2 regions of the Actinomadura vinacea genome follow, and region 1 is predicted to be linked to the other one. Evidence: riboswitches for the same ligand, from Rfam matches in the RefSeq annotation. Region 1 holds a riboswitch; the other holds the start of a gene.
The links. Region 1 has a riboswitch for cyclic di-AMP ahead of ABD340_RS00425 (coiled-coil domain-containing protein). Riboswitches for the same ligand answer to the same signal wherever they lie in the genome.
Positions count from the first base shown of each region.

Region 1 (7,329 bases):
TCGGGCGCGCAGCTGGCGCTGTCGGAGGCGTTCCGCAACGTTGCCGCCACCGGCGCCCGCCCCCTCGCCGTCACCAACTGCCTCAACTTCGGCTCCCCGGAGGACCCGGGTGTCATGTGGCAGTTCGCGCGCGCGGTCGAGGGCCTGGCGGACGCCTGCCAGTACCTCGGCGTCCCCGTCACGGGCGGCAATGTCAGCTTCTACAACCAGACCGGCAGCACCCCGATCAACCCGACCCCGGTGATCGGCGTGCTGGGCGTCCACGACGACGTGCGCCGCCACGTGAACATGTCGTTCACCTCCGACGGCGCCACGCTCGCCCTGCTCGGCGAGACCCGCGAGGAGTTCGGGGGCTCGGAATGGGCGCACGTGGTCTACGGCCACCTGGGCGGCCTGCCGCCCCTGGTCGACCTGGCCGCCGAGCACGCGCTGGCCTCGGTCCTGATCAACGCGGCCCGCGAGGGGCTGCTGATGGCCGCGCACGACCTGTCCGACGGCGGACTGTCCCAGACGCTGGTGGAGTCCTGCCTGCGCGGCAGCCTCGGCGCGAAGATCACCCTGCGCGGGGACGCGTTCGTCTCGCTGTTCAGCGAGTCGGTCGCCCGAACCGTGGTCGCGATCCGTCCCGGCGGCGAGAACCGGCTGGCGCAGCTGTGCGAGTCCGCCGGAGTCCCCGTGTCGCAGCTGGGCGTCATCGGCGGCGACTCCCTGGACGTCTCCACGGCCGGCCCGGATGGCGAGGCCCAGGAGCTGTTCTCCATCCCGCTGGTCGAGCTCCGCGACGCCCACGAACGCACCCTCCCCAGCTACGCCGGCTGACCGAAAGGGGACGGGCGCTCTCGCGGGGGCGCCCGTCCCCAAGACGGGGTCGGGGGGAGCCCGCACCCTTCCAACCCAGGTTGCAACCTCCTGAGAATGGGGAAGGGGCCAGTCGCTCGACGGCTAGGACTGCAGCCGGCTCTCGTTGCCCCACAGGTAGTACGCGGGAAGCCCCCGTTGCAGTCCTGATCTGTAGATGCCCACGCCCTGTGTCGGGACCACTGATCTGACCCATGGGGCTTCTATGGTCGCCGCTTTGCTGATCAGCTCTCTGGCGGTGAAGGCGATCCCGGTGTCTGCCTTCACTCGGACGCCCGCCTTCGTGCCTCCGTCGGGCCCGAACGGAAGCAGATAGATCTCGGGCACGTTCAATGTGCTGCCGGCCAGAGCATCCCAGCAGCCGGAAGCCCTCAGGTGCTCAGTAAACCGGACCGTGGCATCGGGTGCCTCCGCCGGCCATTGCACCTCAGCGCATTGCGCCAGGGAGAATCGGAGGTCTGGGCGATGCAACGCGGTTTCGTCGTCGGTCAAAGGCTCTGTGCGCAGGAAAGTTGCCTTTGCCGCCAACGTGGTGACGTCTGTGACGTAATAGCTGACGCGCTTTCGCCTGGTCCGCTTCAGATCCCCCAGGCCCCAGGTCTGGAGGTGCGGCCACCAAGCGTCGTACATGGCGACCTCAGCGTCGCGAAGCAACACGCGCATTGGTCGCTCGTCGCCCGGCCACGCGAAGACAGTGCCGGCTTCGACCTGCGCACGATCCATGATCTGAGTCTGAGATGTTCCCTCTCGGGTGACGTGCGGCCCTGGTCAGAGCGGCATACGGCTAGAAGACCGAAATGTGGACGTGGTCGTAGTGGTTGGCCGTCGCGCCGCCGCGGTTCTCCATGCTGCGCCAGCCGGGGCTGCGCATGTCGTAGATGCGCTGGCGCCAGATGACGTACTTGATGCCGAGCTTGCTGGCGTTGGCGATGGCGTAGGCGGCGGTCTGGTCGCCCTTGGTCTGTGCGCTGCCCGACGCCATCGAGCCGCCGGTGGTGACCATGAAGTCACAGGCGGTGCCGGTGGCGTGGTCCTGGGCGTCGGCGCCGCCGCGGTAGCAGCCGATGGTGGGGAACGGCCCGAACTCGATGTCGATGGTGTTCTTGGTCTTGGCCATCCGGGGGGTGGTTCCGCCCATGCCGGTGCTGGGCGACTCCGGCTTGAACTTCTTGATCAGCGCCTTGACCCGGGCCTTCTCCTTGACCAGGTCCTTGATCTCTTTCTCCAGGTCCTTGATCTTCTGCTCGGCCTCGCGCTTGGCCTTCGCCTGCTCGTTCACCAGCTGCTGGATCTGCTGCACCTTGGCGGACTGGTTCTGCGCCACGTGGCTGACCAGGGTGACGTTGCTGAGCGCGTTGGACGGGTCGCTGTCGGCGAGCACGGAGACCGAGGGGTCGGCGCCGCCCGTCATGTACTGGGAGGCCGCCAGCTGGGCCACCAGGCCGCGGGCGGCTTGGAGGTCGCTGTTGAGCACCTTGGTGCGGTCCAGGGCCTTCTTGACGCCGTACTGGGCGTCCTTCAGCTTGGCCAGGTCGCCGCCGTACGCCTTGTCGAGCTTCTCGATCTGGGCGTTCAGTTTGCGGATGCGGCCCCCGTCGCCCGGCTCCGCCTGTGCGGGGGGCGCGGTGATCGTGGTGCCCGCGGCCAGTGGCAGGGCACCTGCGAGTGCCACGAGTGCCAGGGCGGGACGCCGCAGCCGCGATTGCCAACTGGGGGTGGAGTTGGGGGTCCCCTCCACGTCCTCTCCTCTCCTCGATCGCCTACCGGGTTAGCTGACGGATTCGGGCCGGGAGTCAGCCCTATCACCGCCCGAGCTGGTGGACGGTGAATTCACCCCGGCCGGTCTGGGCCGGAGCGTCGCCGCCCCGGACCGTCCGGCTGTGGTTCCCCGGTTCCCGGGCGAACTGCGCCGCGGGACTCGGCTGGTCCGGCCGGACCCGCCCCGGGGGACGAAGCGGTCACCGGCCGAATGCCATCGAACTGTAAGGAACCATTCGGATCCTCGCCAAGATTAAACCCCTGTGACCCCTGGAAGGGCAGGGCAACAGAGAATCATGTCTTTCTCCTGGGAGCCGGGCCATCCTACGTGACCGGACTCACAGGCCGGCCTTGTACAGAAGCCTGTTGGCCGTGCCGGACGGAAGTCGCCCGATTCGCCCCTTCGTGGAGTTGTCGTTCAGCCATTTCTGCACCTGCGGGAACGTGGCGCCGCGGTTCCCGGCGAGGTACAGCGCGGCGGCGCCGCTGACGTGCGGGGCGGCCATCGACGTTCCGGAGATCGTCGACTTGCCGCCGCCGGGCCACGCCGAGGTGATCCCGTAACCGGGCGCGAAGATGTCCACGCACGAGCCGTGGTTGGACCAGGTCGCGCGGTTGTCGTAGACGGTGGTGGCGCCGACCGCCATCACCCAGCCTGCGCCGGCGGGGGAGGTGTTGCAGGCGTTCTGGTTCTCGTTGCCGGCCGCGACGGAGACGAACACGCCCGACTGCGACAGCTTCTGCACCGCCGTGTTCAGCGCCGCGGACTTGGGGCCGCCGACCGACAGGTTGGCCACGGCGGGCTTGGCGGCGTTCCGCTCCAGCCACTGGACGGCCTGCACGATGGTCGACATCGAGCCGGAGCCTTCGGCGTCCAGCACCCGCATGCCGCGCAGCTTGACGTTCTTGGCCACGCCCCAGGTCTTGCCGCCGATGGTGCCCGCCACGTGGGTGCCGTGCCCGTTGCGGTCCCAGCCGTCGCCGCCGAACTCCGGAGCCACCCAGGCGACCGAGGCCCGGTTCCCGAACTCGGGGTGCGTGGAGGCCAGCCCGGTGTCGATCACGTAGGCGGTCACGCCGGTGCCGGTCGACTTGTAGGTGTAGGTCTTCGACAGCGGCAGCCTGCGCTGGTCGATGCGGTCCAGGCCCCAGGTCGCCGAGCGCTGCGTGCCGACGGCCTTCACCACCTGGTCCTGCTCGATCGCGGCCACGGCCGGGTCGCGGCGCAGCTTGTCCAGCTGCGTGGTGCTCAGCTTGGCGGCGAAGCCGTTCAGCACCCCGTCGAAGAGCTTGACGGAGGTGGCGCGCACGCGCTTGGCCGCCGAGGCGGTGGACTCGCCGGACTTGAGCGTGACGATGTACCGGCCGGGCAGCGGGGTCCCGCGCGCCGCGGTGACGGTGACCGGGCCGGCCGCGGCGGGGGCCGCGGCGGCGGGCAGCGTGCCGGTCGCGCCGACGCAGGTGGCGGCCGCGCCGACGACGAGCACCCTTCGGTGGACAGTCCGCAAGAGCTCTCCTTCTCTCCGGCGGGACCGTGCGCGGTGCCCGCGGCGGCTGACATGACCGGTCAGCCCGGAGGTACTTTAATGGATCTCTTGCAGAAAGAGCCCTTAAATCACGATTAAATTGGCATTCCGGTCATCTCCGCCCGGCGCCGCTCAGGCGCGGGTGAGCTTGCCCTGGTAGCCGAGCGGGGTCCCGGCGCGCGTCCTCCAGGCGTACTGCAGGGTGCCGTCCGGCTGCCGGCTCACCTGGACGGTCCCGTTCGAGCACGGCTTCGGGATCGCCAGCATCATCTGCAGTTGCCGGTTGGTGCCCTTGGTGAAGGTGAGCGTCCCGGTGCAGCGGCTCCGCGGGTACACGGCCCGGGCCGTCGTCTCGCCCGCCTTGAACGTCACCTCGACCGGGAAGGAGGCACCGCGCCCGGGGTTGACCGCGGTGCCCTTCCATGTGCCGGAGAACCCCTCGGGGATGGCGCTCACCGGCCGGTCGTCGACCGGGGCGTTGGCGGGCCCGGCCTGCTGCGTGGCGTGGTCGTCCCGCCACTGCGGCAGCAGCACCAGCGCGATGATCAGGACGCCGACCAGCACCCCGATCGTGAGCGAGAGCGCCACCCCCAGCAGATGGTTGCCGGGACGCGGCAGGCTCTCCAGAAGCCCGCCCAGGCCGCGGCGGGGCTCCTCCTCGGGAGGGAGGGCGAGCACGGCCGTCAGACTCCGCTGGTCGTCGCCGGCGGGCGCCGGCATGCCCGGGATCAGGTGCGGTGTCGGCTCGGTCCGGTCGGTCGGCTCCGGCGGCGCGGGCGGTTCCGGCAGCGGGGGGACCGCCGGCATGGCCTGCGTCGCGAGGTCTTCGTCCCCCGGCTCGTCCCCGGCCGGGACGGAACCGTTCCGCGGCGGCAGCGGGAAGTCCGTGCGGGTGATCTCGGCGGGCTCGTCGAGCGGTGCGCGGCCGAACGACGCGGGCGGCACGGACGCCCGCATGGGCGAAAGGGCGTCCTCCGGGCCCGGGGGCGTCCCTGGGGCCGCGGACGGGGCCGCCACGGGCTCTGGAGCGGGCTCGGGCGGCGGGAACGCGTCCGGGAAGGCCTCGGGGGGTATCGCCGGGGCCGACGGGGGAGCCGGCGCGGCCGGTTGCGGTGACTCCACCGGCTGCTCGACCGGCGGCGGGGACGCCGCGCTGCGCGCCAGCGCCCGTCCTTCGGTGACCAGCGACCCGGGCAGCCGGGCCGCCAGCGGGCCCGACTCGTCCAGCAGCCGCTCCAGGAGCCCGGCCGCGCTCGGCCGCGCGGTGAGGTCCTTGGCCAGGGCGTCCGCGACGATCTCCCGCAGCGAGTCCGGGAGGTCCGACATGTCCGGCTGGTCGTACATGATGCGCTGCATGACCTCGGTCGGCGAGTCGTCGCCGAACGGCGGCCGCGCGGTCACCGCGTACAGCAGGGTGGCGGCCCAGGCGAACACGTCCGCGGCCGGGCCGATGTCGATGCCGCTGAGCTGTTCGGGCGCCTTGTAGGACGGATCGTCGGCGACCCGGCCGCTGGGGGCGGCGTCGACCGCGTCCAGCGCGGGCGTGACGGCGACGTCGCCGACCCTGGGGCCGTCCCGGCCGAGCAGGATGTTGGCGGGCTTGAAGTCGTGGTGCACGGCGCCGGCGCGGTGGATCGCGGCGAGCGAGACCGCGGTGCCGACCGCCAGCCGCTCGACCACGCCGGCGCCGCGCGGGCCCTCCTCGGTCACCAGCTGGAGCAGCGAGGGGCCGTCGACCCATTCGCTCACCACGTACGGGCGGTCGCCCTCGACGTCGGCGTCCAGGATCGCCGCCGTGCAGAAGCCGGACACCTTGCGCGCGGCGGTGAACGCCGCGGCGAACCGGGCCCGGGCGGCGGGCTCGCCGCTCAGCCGCAGGTGCAGCAGCTTGATCGCGACCATCCGGCCGGAGCGGTCCCGGCCCAGGAAGACGGCGCCGTGCTCGCCGACGCCGAGCCGTCCGGTGATCTCGTACTCACCGAGTTCGCGCGGGTCACCGGGCTGCAGGGGCAGCGCCTCGGCCATCTACACAACCTCCGTGTCCTCCGCCGGGGACGGGCTCCACCGGCCCCCCGAAAACATCGCTCATCTCCGGCCGGTTTGGGTCCATTTCTACCGGTTGGTCGGCCCCGGCGCCGCCGATGGCGGGAAGACGGTGACCGGAGGGAGTCCCGACCGGGGCGGAACCATGGAACGGGCCCGCCGTACGAGCCCGCGCCGGACGGGCCCCGCGACCGCAGGAACGGTAGCGTCGGTGCCGATGTCGCGAACACCTCTCACCCGTGCCGTGCTGGACGAGCAGCGCGGCGCCCTCGGCCTGCCGCCGCACGCCGGCTCCGACGAGCCCGCGGAGCTGCGCCGGTCCGCGCTGGAGGCGGTGCTGGCCGCCTATGACGCGGGCATCGAGCCCATGCGGCCGGTCCTCAGGGGAGCCGTGCGGGCGCTGCTGGACCGGCTCGCCGAACTGGCGCCCGGACGGTCGGTGGAGGTCCGGGTGCCTCCGTACGCCGCGGTGCAATGTATCGACGGCCCGCACCATACCCGGGGAACCCCGCCCAACGTGGTGGAGATGGCCCCACCGACCTGGATCGCTCTGGCCACCGGCACCCTGACCTGGGACGAGGCGGTGAAGTCCGGCCGGGTCCGGGCAAGCGGCCCCCGCGCCGACCTGTCCGCCCACCTCCCGCTGCCGCCGTCCGGCTGACCGGCCCCCGCCGCCCCGCGACTCGTCGCGCACCGTCCGCTCAAGGCTCGCGGCTCAACGGGCGGGCGCGGACGGCTTGGCGAACGGGAACTCCTGCTCCACGCACCGCCGGCGGGACGGCTCGTCCGGATACCGGGACGGATTCCCGCACCCCGCCACCTTGATCACCAGCCAGCCGGCGGTCGCCAGCGTGATCAGCGACAGCACGATCCCGGCGATCGCCATGCCGCGCCCGGGGCCGCGCCCGACGCCGTCCCACGGGCCCGTCCCCGGCTGCGGCGGCCCACCCTCGTACGCCCTCCGGCGGGCGCCCGGCCGGGCCCGCACCAGGGCGACGATCCCCAGGACCAGGCCGGCCAGCGCCAGCGGCACCCCGAGGCCGCAGAACAGCAGCGTCGGGACGGAGACCAGCCCCAGCACCAGCGCCGCCACCGCCGCCTTGCGGCCCCGCGGACCCGGCGGCGCCGGCGGCGGCTGCGGCGG
Region 1 covers NZ_BAAARW010000001.1:92,890-100,218, forward strand. Annotated here, with positions in the region: gene purL (phosphoribosylformylglycinamidine synthase subunit PurL) at 1-819, shown strand, start outside; gene ABD340_RS00420 (hypothetical protein) at 943-1,581, opposite strand; gene ABD340_RS00425 (coiled-coil domain-containing protein) at 1,643-2,596, opposite strand; cyclic di-AMP (ydaO/yuaA leader) riboswitch at 2,600-2,792, opposite strand; gene ABD340_RS00430 (S8 family peptidase) at 2,955-4,124, opposite strand; gene ABD340_RS00435 (serine/threonine protein kinase) at 4,275-6,167, opposite strand; gene ABD340_RS00440 (sterol carrier family protein) at 6,403-6,846, shown strand; gene ABD340_RS00445 (hypothetical protein) at 6,901-7,329, opposite strand, start outside.

Region 2 (7,329 bases), on a different contig from region 1:
ACTGGCCGAGGTCGGCGCCGCCGCGCACCTTGACCGCGCCGATCTCGGTGATGGCCGATTCGGCCGGGGAGCCCCCGGTGGTCTCCAGGTCGACCACCACGAAGGTGACTTCCGCGAGCGGGGTGCCGAGGTCGTCGAGGGTGCCCTGGACGCCCTGCGCCGTGGTGGAGTGCGAACGCGCAGCCGTCATGGCCGTGACCGTAGAGGACGCCACTGACAGAGCGCGGGCCGCTAGGGTGGAGGACACGCCGGGGAACGCCGTGGGCGGGAGGCGCCGGGGGCGGCCCGCGAGGCCCCGGCCGGCACCGGCTGATCAGGCGTTCGCGCTGGTTAAGGTGCGCGGCACCCGGGAAACACTTGAGCGCACCGGCGGTACGGGCCTGGGAGGAGCGGGATCATCGACAGCGGCGCGGACGCGGAGGAGCGCCTGCCTCGTCCCCTCCCCGAGGCGGTTCGGGTGGGCGTGGTGGAGACCGCCGCCGAGCTGATCGGGGCGCTGCCCGCCGAGGAGGTCCCGCTTCCGCTGCGCCGGTTCGCCCGCTTCGAGCGGCGCAAGCGGGCCAAGTTGGCCGGGCAGCACATCGCCGCGCAGTTGGAGAAGGACGCCGATTTCCGGCGGCGGGTGGCGGTGCCGCTGCGCGAGGCGCAGCCCGATCTGGTCGAGGCGGTGGAGCAGGGCCCGGTGCCGCCGGCCGCGGACCCGGTGAAGGTCGCGGTGATCGCCTACCTGCTGCGTCCCGAGGGCTGGACGCGGCTGGTGGAGGCGGCCCGGGCCGAGCTGGAACGATCCGCGAGCGTTTCGGAGGGCGCGGCGGCCGAGCGGCGGATCGCCGAGTTGCGCGCCGAGCTGGCGGCGGCGCGCACCGCCCGTTCCGCCGAGGTGGAGCGGCTGCGCGCGGAGCTGCGCGACAGCAAGGCCGAGGTGGCGGAGCTGCGCCGGAAGCTGCACGAGGCGCGGACCAGGGCGAAGGCGGCGCAGGAGCGCGCCGAGGCGCTGGCCGCCGAGACCGAGCGCGAGCTGGCCGCGGCCCGGGACGGCACCGCGGCGGCCGACAAGGAGATGCGGCGGCTGCGCGGCAGGGTGGCGCGGGCGGAGACCGATGCCGAGGCGGCGCGGCGCGCTTCGCGGGAGGGCCGCAACGTCGACGACGTGCGGCTGCGGATGCTGCTGGACACGCTGGTGGACGCGGCGCAGGGGGTGCGCCGGGAGCTGGCGCTGCCCTCGACGATCGAGCGTCCGGCGGACGCGGTGGCCGGGGTGGAGCCGGACCGGCTGGCGCATCGGGCGCTGCCCGGGCGGGCGCTGTCGGATCAGGACCCGCAGCTGCTGGAGCGGCTGCTGACCCTGCCGCAGGTGCATCTGGTGGTGGACGGCTACAACGTCACCAAGACCGGTTACGGCGAGCTGCCGCTGGCCGACCAGCGCAGCCGGCTGCTGTCGGGGCTGGGCGGGCTGGCCGCGCAGACGCGGGCCGAGGTGACCTGCGTCTTCGACGGGGCGGATCTGGACGCCCCGGTGGCGATCGCGGCGCCGCGCGGGGTGCGGGTGCTGTTCAGCCAGCCCGGTCAGACCGCCGACGAGCTGATCGGGGAACTGGTGCGGGCCGAGCCGTCCGGGCGCGCGGTGGTGGTGGTCTCCTCCGACCGCGAGGTGGCCGACGCGGCCCGCCGCGCCAACGCGCGGCCCGCCCCGTCCACGCTGCTGCTGCGCCGCCTCGGCCGTTCGTAGCGCCTGGTGGCGCTGCCTGCGCGCGGCGTGACATGAGACTCCTTCGCAACAGCGTTTCGTGATTCGTCTCTCACCGAGTGTGCGTAAAGCGCGAATTGCCGCGCCAAAGACCAACGAATCAGTTGTGACGGGTGTGACCCCTCGCTAGTGTCGTCCGCTGACATCGTGGACGAGAGGGGCACAACGGATCGTGGCCAGTGATCTCACCCGGGCGGGCTCCCTGAGAGAGCACGACCGCCCGAGCGGTAGCGCGGCACGCGGCACCTCCCGCAGGCTCACGGCGATCGCCGTGACGGTCTCGCTCGCGCTTCCCGTCACCGTGCTGCCCGCCACCGCCGCCAACGCCGAACCGCGGCCCAGCGCGGCAGAGGCGCGCAAGAAGCTCACCAAGCTCAACGAGCAGGTCGAGCAGATGGTGGAGAAGTACAACCAGCTCCAAGAGCAGCTCAAGGTCGCCAAGAAGAAGTGGAAGGCGACGCAGGCGGCGGGCAAGGAGGAGCTGGCGACCTTCAACCAGCTCCAGGAGAAGGTCGCGCAGATGGCGGCGACCGCCTACAAGCAGGGCAACACCGGCGACGTGGCCGGCTTCGTCGGCAACGAGAACCCGCAGGCCGTGCTCGACCAGGCCGCCGTGTTCCAGCACCTGTCCCGCAACCGCAACTCCGAGCTGGCCCAGTTCCTGGGGTCGGCGCAGCGGCTGCGGCGGGAGCAGGCCCAGGCCAAGGCCGCCTACGACGAGGCGGCCAAGAAGGCCAAGGAGGCCAAGGCCAAGAAGACCGAGGTCGAGAAGTCGATCAAGAAGCAGAAGACGCTGCTGGCCCGGCTGGGCGAGCCGTCCGGCTCCTCGGGCGGCGGCAGCACCGGCGGCTCCTACACCGGTCCGGCCAGCGGTTCGGCCCGCACGGCGCTCAACTTCGCCTACGCCCAGCTCGGCAAGCCCTACGAGTACGGCGCCACGGGCCCCGGAACCTATGACTGCTCCGGGCTCACCATGAGGGCGTGGGGGGCGGCGGGCGTCAACGTCACCCGCACGACCAACACGCAGTACGCGGCCACCAAGAGGGTCTCCAAGAGCGCGTTGCAACCCGGTGACCTGGTGTTCTTCAACAGCCTCAACCACATGGGCATGTACGTGGGCGGCGGCAAGATGATCCACGCCCCGCGCACGGGCAAGAACGTCGAGATCGTGCCCATCATGTCCGGCTACTACGCCTCGAACTACTACGGGGCCGGTCGCCCCTGAGCCGAGGATCGATGGCTGGACGAAGGCCGCCGGACCGCGTTATTCCAGGTCCGGCGGCTTTTTGTCGCCTATTTGCCATCTCGTAGACCTTTGCTATCTTGTGTCCACTCGCGGTACCCCCCAGGTGCCGCCCGGGCCCCGCGCGGCACCCGCGCACCGCGGCCCCGACGGCGCCCTCCAGGTGCCGCCTTCGATTCGGCACCTTCCAGGTGCCGCGTCCCCCTCCCAACGGCCGGCCCGGCCGCACCGTGAGCGCACCCTCGACGCGCATGGGCTCTGAGAGCGCGCCACGGCGGTCCCCCCATCGGGCCCCGGCCGCGGGCGTGCCCTGTTCCCGGGCCGCCCATCTCCAGCAGTACCCCTGACAACACATGGCCACGGCGTGGCCGCCCGTCCCCGTCTCCCTCGGGACTCCCCCACACACTGTCCCGTGGCGAGCCCGGGCGGCCACGCCCTACCCCCTCATCCGCGTACACGTGTACGCAGGGTGATCTGACCGAAATCCGAACAACGGGCGTCCGCACAGCACGGGCGCCCACCGCCGAGTCCGCGCGAGCGGAGCCGGGGACCCACGTCCCATCCGGGGTGAATCGGCCTTTGACCAGGCCGTAGGGCAGCTTCCACGCCCGAACCCGTCAGCTAACCCGGCAGGCGGCATGGAAGCTGAGGAGACCCCCACGTGCCAGGAAAGCACCGCACGCGCAACCCCTTGAACATCACTCTCCGTACTACCGGCGGCCTCGTCGCCGGGGCCACCGTGATCGGCCTGGCCGCCGCCACCACGCAGGCGTCGCTCGCCTTCGGCGACTCCCCGCGGCGCCCCGCCACCTTGGCCGCCGGGGCCGCGAACGTGACGGAGGCGAAGACCGTCCAGACCAAGCGGGGCAAGGGCCTCAAGGCCAAGCACGACAAGCGCGACAAGCGCGGCAAGCGCAAGAAGCCCACCGCCCAGGACGCCATCAAGCTCGCCCGTTCCCAGGTCGGGATCTCCGAGGACGCCGTCGGCGACACCAAGTTCCAGGACTGGTACAAGTCGACCGACCGCGCCAAGGAGACCGTGGAGCGCGACGGCGGCACCATCGGCGGCTACAGCTCCGCCGCCTGGTGCAGCATGTTCATCTCCTGGATCGGCCACCGGATCGGCGCCAGCGACCAGCTGGGCATGGACGCCTGGACGGTCGCGCACGCCCAATGGTTCGAGGACAAGGGCCGCTGGGGCGACAAGCCGCGGCCGGGCGCCATCGTCTTCTTCAACTGGGGCGGCAGCAAGAGCATCGACGACATCGAGCACGTCGGCATGGTGATCAAGGACAACGGCGACGGCACCGTGAAGACGGTGGAGGGCAACACCAGCAACGCCGTCCTGGTTCGGGAACGTTCCACAGCCTCTGTCGTCGGCTACGGCTACCCCCGGTACGCCAAGTCGAAGTGAGGCCCGGCGCGCCCGGACGGGCGCGCGCATAGGATCTCGCGCATGGATCGGGAGCGCGGACCCGGAGTCCCGCGGCGGAAGGCCCTCACGGCGATCGCCGCGGGCTCCGCCGTCTGCGCCCTCGCGGGCGCGGGCCTGTCCGCCGCCGGCTCCGAAGGCCCTGCCCGAAGCGCGTCCGGAGACCAGGCGCGGACGCTGCCAGGCCCCGATGTCGGACCGCCCGACCGGGAGGCGGTAGCCACCGTCCTGGCCAACCGGGCCGCGGCCGTCCGCGACCGCGACCGCGCCGCGTTCATGGCCACGGTCGCCGCCGCCCCGGCGGGCTACCGGCAGGCCCAGGCCGCGATGTTCGACAACCTGCTCAAGCTTCCGCTGGACGGCTGGCGGGAGCGGTTCGAACGGGTCGTCTCCACCACCGGGAGCGCCGTGCTCGTCCAGGTCACGCTCGGCTACCGGCTGCGCGGCCACGACGCCGACCCGCTGCGGCGCAACCGGCATCTGGCGTTCGCGCCGCGCTCGGGCACCTGGGTGATCACCGGTGCCGGCGCGGAACGCGGTCTCCCCGACGACGCCGAGATCTGGGACGGCGGCCCGCTCACCGCCGTGCGGGGCCGCACCGGCCTGGTCATCGGCGACGGGCCCGCCCTGGCGGAGATCGCACGCCGGCTGGACGAGGCCGTCCCCGCCGTCGCCCGGATCACCGGCGCGGCGGCCGTCCGGGGCTGGCGCGGGCGGGTGGTCGCGCTGGTGCCCGGCACCGACGCCCGGGCCGGCGCGCTGGCGGGCGGCGACCGCGACCTGGGCGGGATCGCCGCGCTCGCCACCGTCGCGCCCACCGCGGGCGGCCCCGGCGCGGACCGCGTCGTCATCGCGCCCGGCACCTTCGGCCGCCTCAACGACCTGGGCCGCGACGTCGTGCTCACCCATGAGCTGACGCACGTCGCCACCGGCGGGGCGCGCGACGGCCGCACCCCGATCTGGCTCATCGAGGGCTTCGCCGACTACGTCGGCTACCACGGCATGCCGGTGAGCGTGCCGTCGGCCGCGCGCGAGCTGCGCCGCGAGGTGGCCGCCGGACGGCTGCCCGCCGGGCTGCCCGGCCGCACCGCCTTCGACGCCGCCGCCTCCGGCCGGCTCTCCCAGAGCTACCAGGAGGCGTGGCTGGCCTGCCGCATGATCGCCGACCGGTACGGTGAGGCGAGTCTGGTCCGGCTCTACCGGGCCGCGGGACGGCGGTCCGAGGCCGCGGCGCTGCGCGAGGTGCTGGGCCTGACCCCGGCCCGTTTCACCGCCGAATGGCGCGACTACCTGCGGAGGGAACTGCGATGAGCGCCGAGCCGACGGCCGACGCCAGGTCCCGGCGGGCCGCCGCGATCGCCGCCCTCGTGCTGTTCGCCGCCGTCGGCGCGGTGCTGGCCCTCACCACGCCGTGGAACCCGCTGCCCGGGGACGTGCCGGGCGGCGCGGCGCCGGTGGACCCGTCCCGCGACTTCAGCGCCGCGGAGATCGCCCGGTCCCGCGCGTTCGACGCCGCACTGGCCCCGCGCGCCTACAGCAGCCTGGTCGCCGGCCTGGCCGTGGTGCTGGTGCTCGGCCTCACCCCGCTGGGCGCCCGCTTCATCGCCTGGACGACCGCGCGCGTGCGCCGGTGGCCGCTGCGGGTCGCGGTGGCGGCCGTGGCGCTCACCACCGTGCTGCGCCTGGCCGGGCTTCCGTTCGGCGTCTGGGGCGAGGCCGTCCTGCGCCGGTACGGGCTGTCCACGCAGTCGTGGCCGGAGTGGTTCGTCGACCAGGCCAAGTCGCTCGGCGTCACCTGGATCGTCTGGACGCTGGCGCTGCTCCTGCTGTACTGGGCGCTGCGCCGCTTCCCGCGCTACTGGTGGACGGGCGCCGCCGCGGCCGGCTTCCTCCTGGTCGTGACGATGTCGTTCCTCTACCCGATCGCGTTCGAGCCGGTCTTCAACAAGTTCCACTCGCTGCCGCAGGGCCGGCTGCGCGCCGACCTGCTGGCGATGGCCCAGCGCGACGGCGTGCCGGTGAAGGACGTGCTGGTCGCCGACGCGTCCCGCCGCACGACCGCGCTCAACGCCTACGTCTCCGGTTTCGGCTCGACCCGCCGCATCGTCGTGTACGACACGCTGCTGAAGGCGACGCCGGAACCGCGCGTCAAGGCGATCGTGGCGCACGAGCTCGGGCACGCCAAGTACGCCGACGTTCTCTACGGGACGCTCATCGGCGCGCTCAGCGTCTCCGCGGCGGTCTGCCTGCTCCACCTGCTGCTCAGCTCGCCGCGCCTGCTGCGGCGCTCTGGCGTCGCCCCCGAGGGCGGTGACGGGGACGGCGCCGCGGGCGGCGCGGCCGATCCGCGGTCGCTGGCGCTGCTGCTCGCGCTGGTGACGGTCGCGATGCAGCTCGGAACACCCGTGCAGAACCTCATCAGCCGGCAGATCGAGGCCCGCGCCGACGCGCACTCGCTCGACCTCACCCGCGACCCGGCCACTTTCGCGTCGATGCAGCACGAGCTGTCGAGCCGCAACATCTCCGACCTGGGGCCGGACCCGCTCGAACGGGTCCTCTACATGACCCACCCGTCGGCACCCGAACGCATCGCCATGGCCCGCGACTGGGCCCGGCTGCACGGCGTCCCGGAACCTCCCCCGCAGCGACGCTAGCCGGTTGACGCCTCGGCCGACGGCGAGCTCAGGAGCGCTGCCCGGACTCCGCCACCGCGCCCTCGGCGGAGTTCTGCATGGGAGTGCCGCCCTGTGGCCCGATCCGCATGGACTGCTTGAGGGCGCTGCCCTTGACCCAGTCCTGCCACTTCATCTGCCAGTAGCCCCAGCCGTTGTCCGGCTCCAGTTCCCGGTTGCTGCCCGTCACCTCGAACGGGTCGCCGCGCTGGGAGAAGTTGTAGAACCAGTCCGC
Region 2 covers NZ_BAAARW010000005.1:23,726-31,054, reverse strand. Annotated here, with positions in the region: gene ABD340_RS06695 (DEDD exonuclease domain-containing protein) at 1-190, opposite strand, end outside; gene ABD340_RS06690 (NYN domain-containing protein) at 458-1,729, shown strand; gene ABD340_RS06685 (C40 family peptidase) at 1,920-2,972, shown strand; cyclic di-AMP (ydaO/yuaA leader) riboswitch at 3,502-3,642, shown strand; gene ABD340_RS06680 (CHAP domain-containing protein) at 3,652-4,404, shown strand; gene ABD340_RS06675 (putative metallopeptidase) at 4,447-5,733, shown strand; gene ABD340_RS06670 (M48 family metallopeptidase) at 5,730-7,076, shown strand; gene ABD340_RS06665 (L,D-transpeptidase) at 7,105-7,329, opposite strand, start outside.
Region 2: another riboswitch for cyclic di-AMP. It lies ahead of ABD340_RS06680 (CHAP domain-containing protein); the one in region 1 lies ahead of ABD340_RS00425 (coiled-coil domain-containing protein).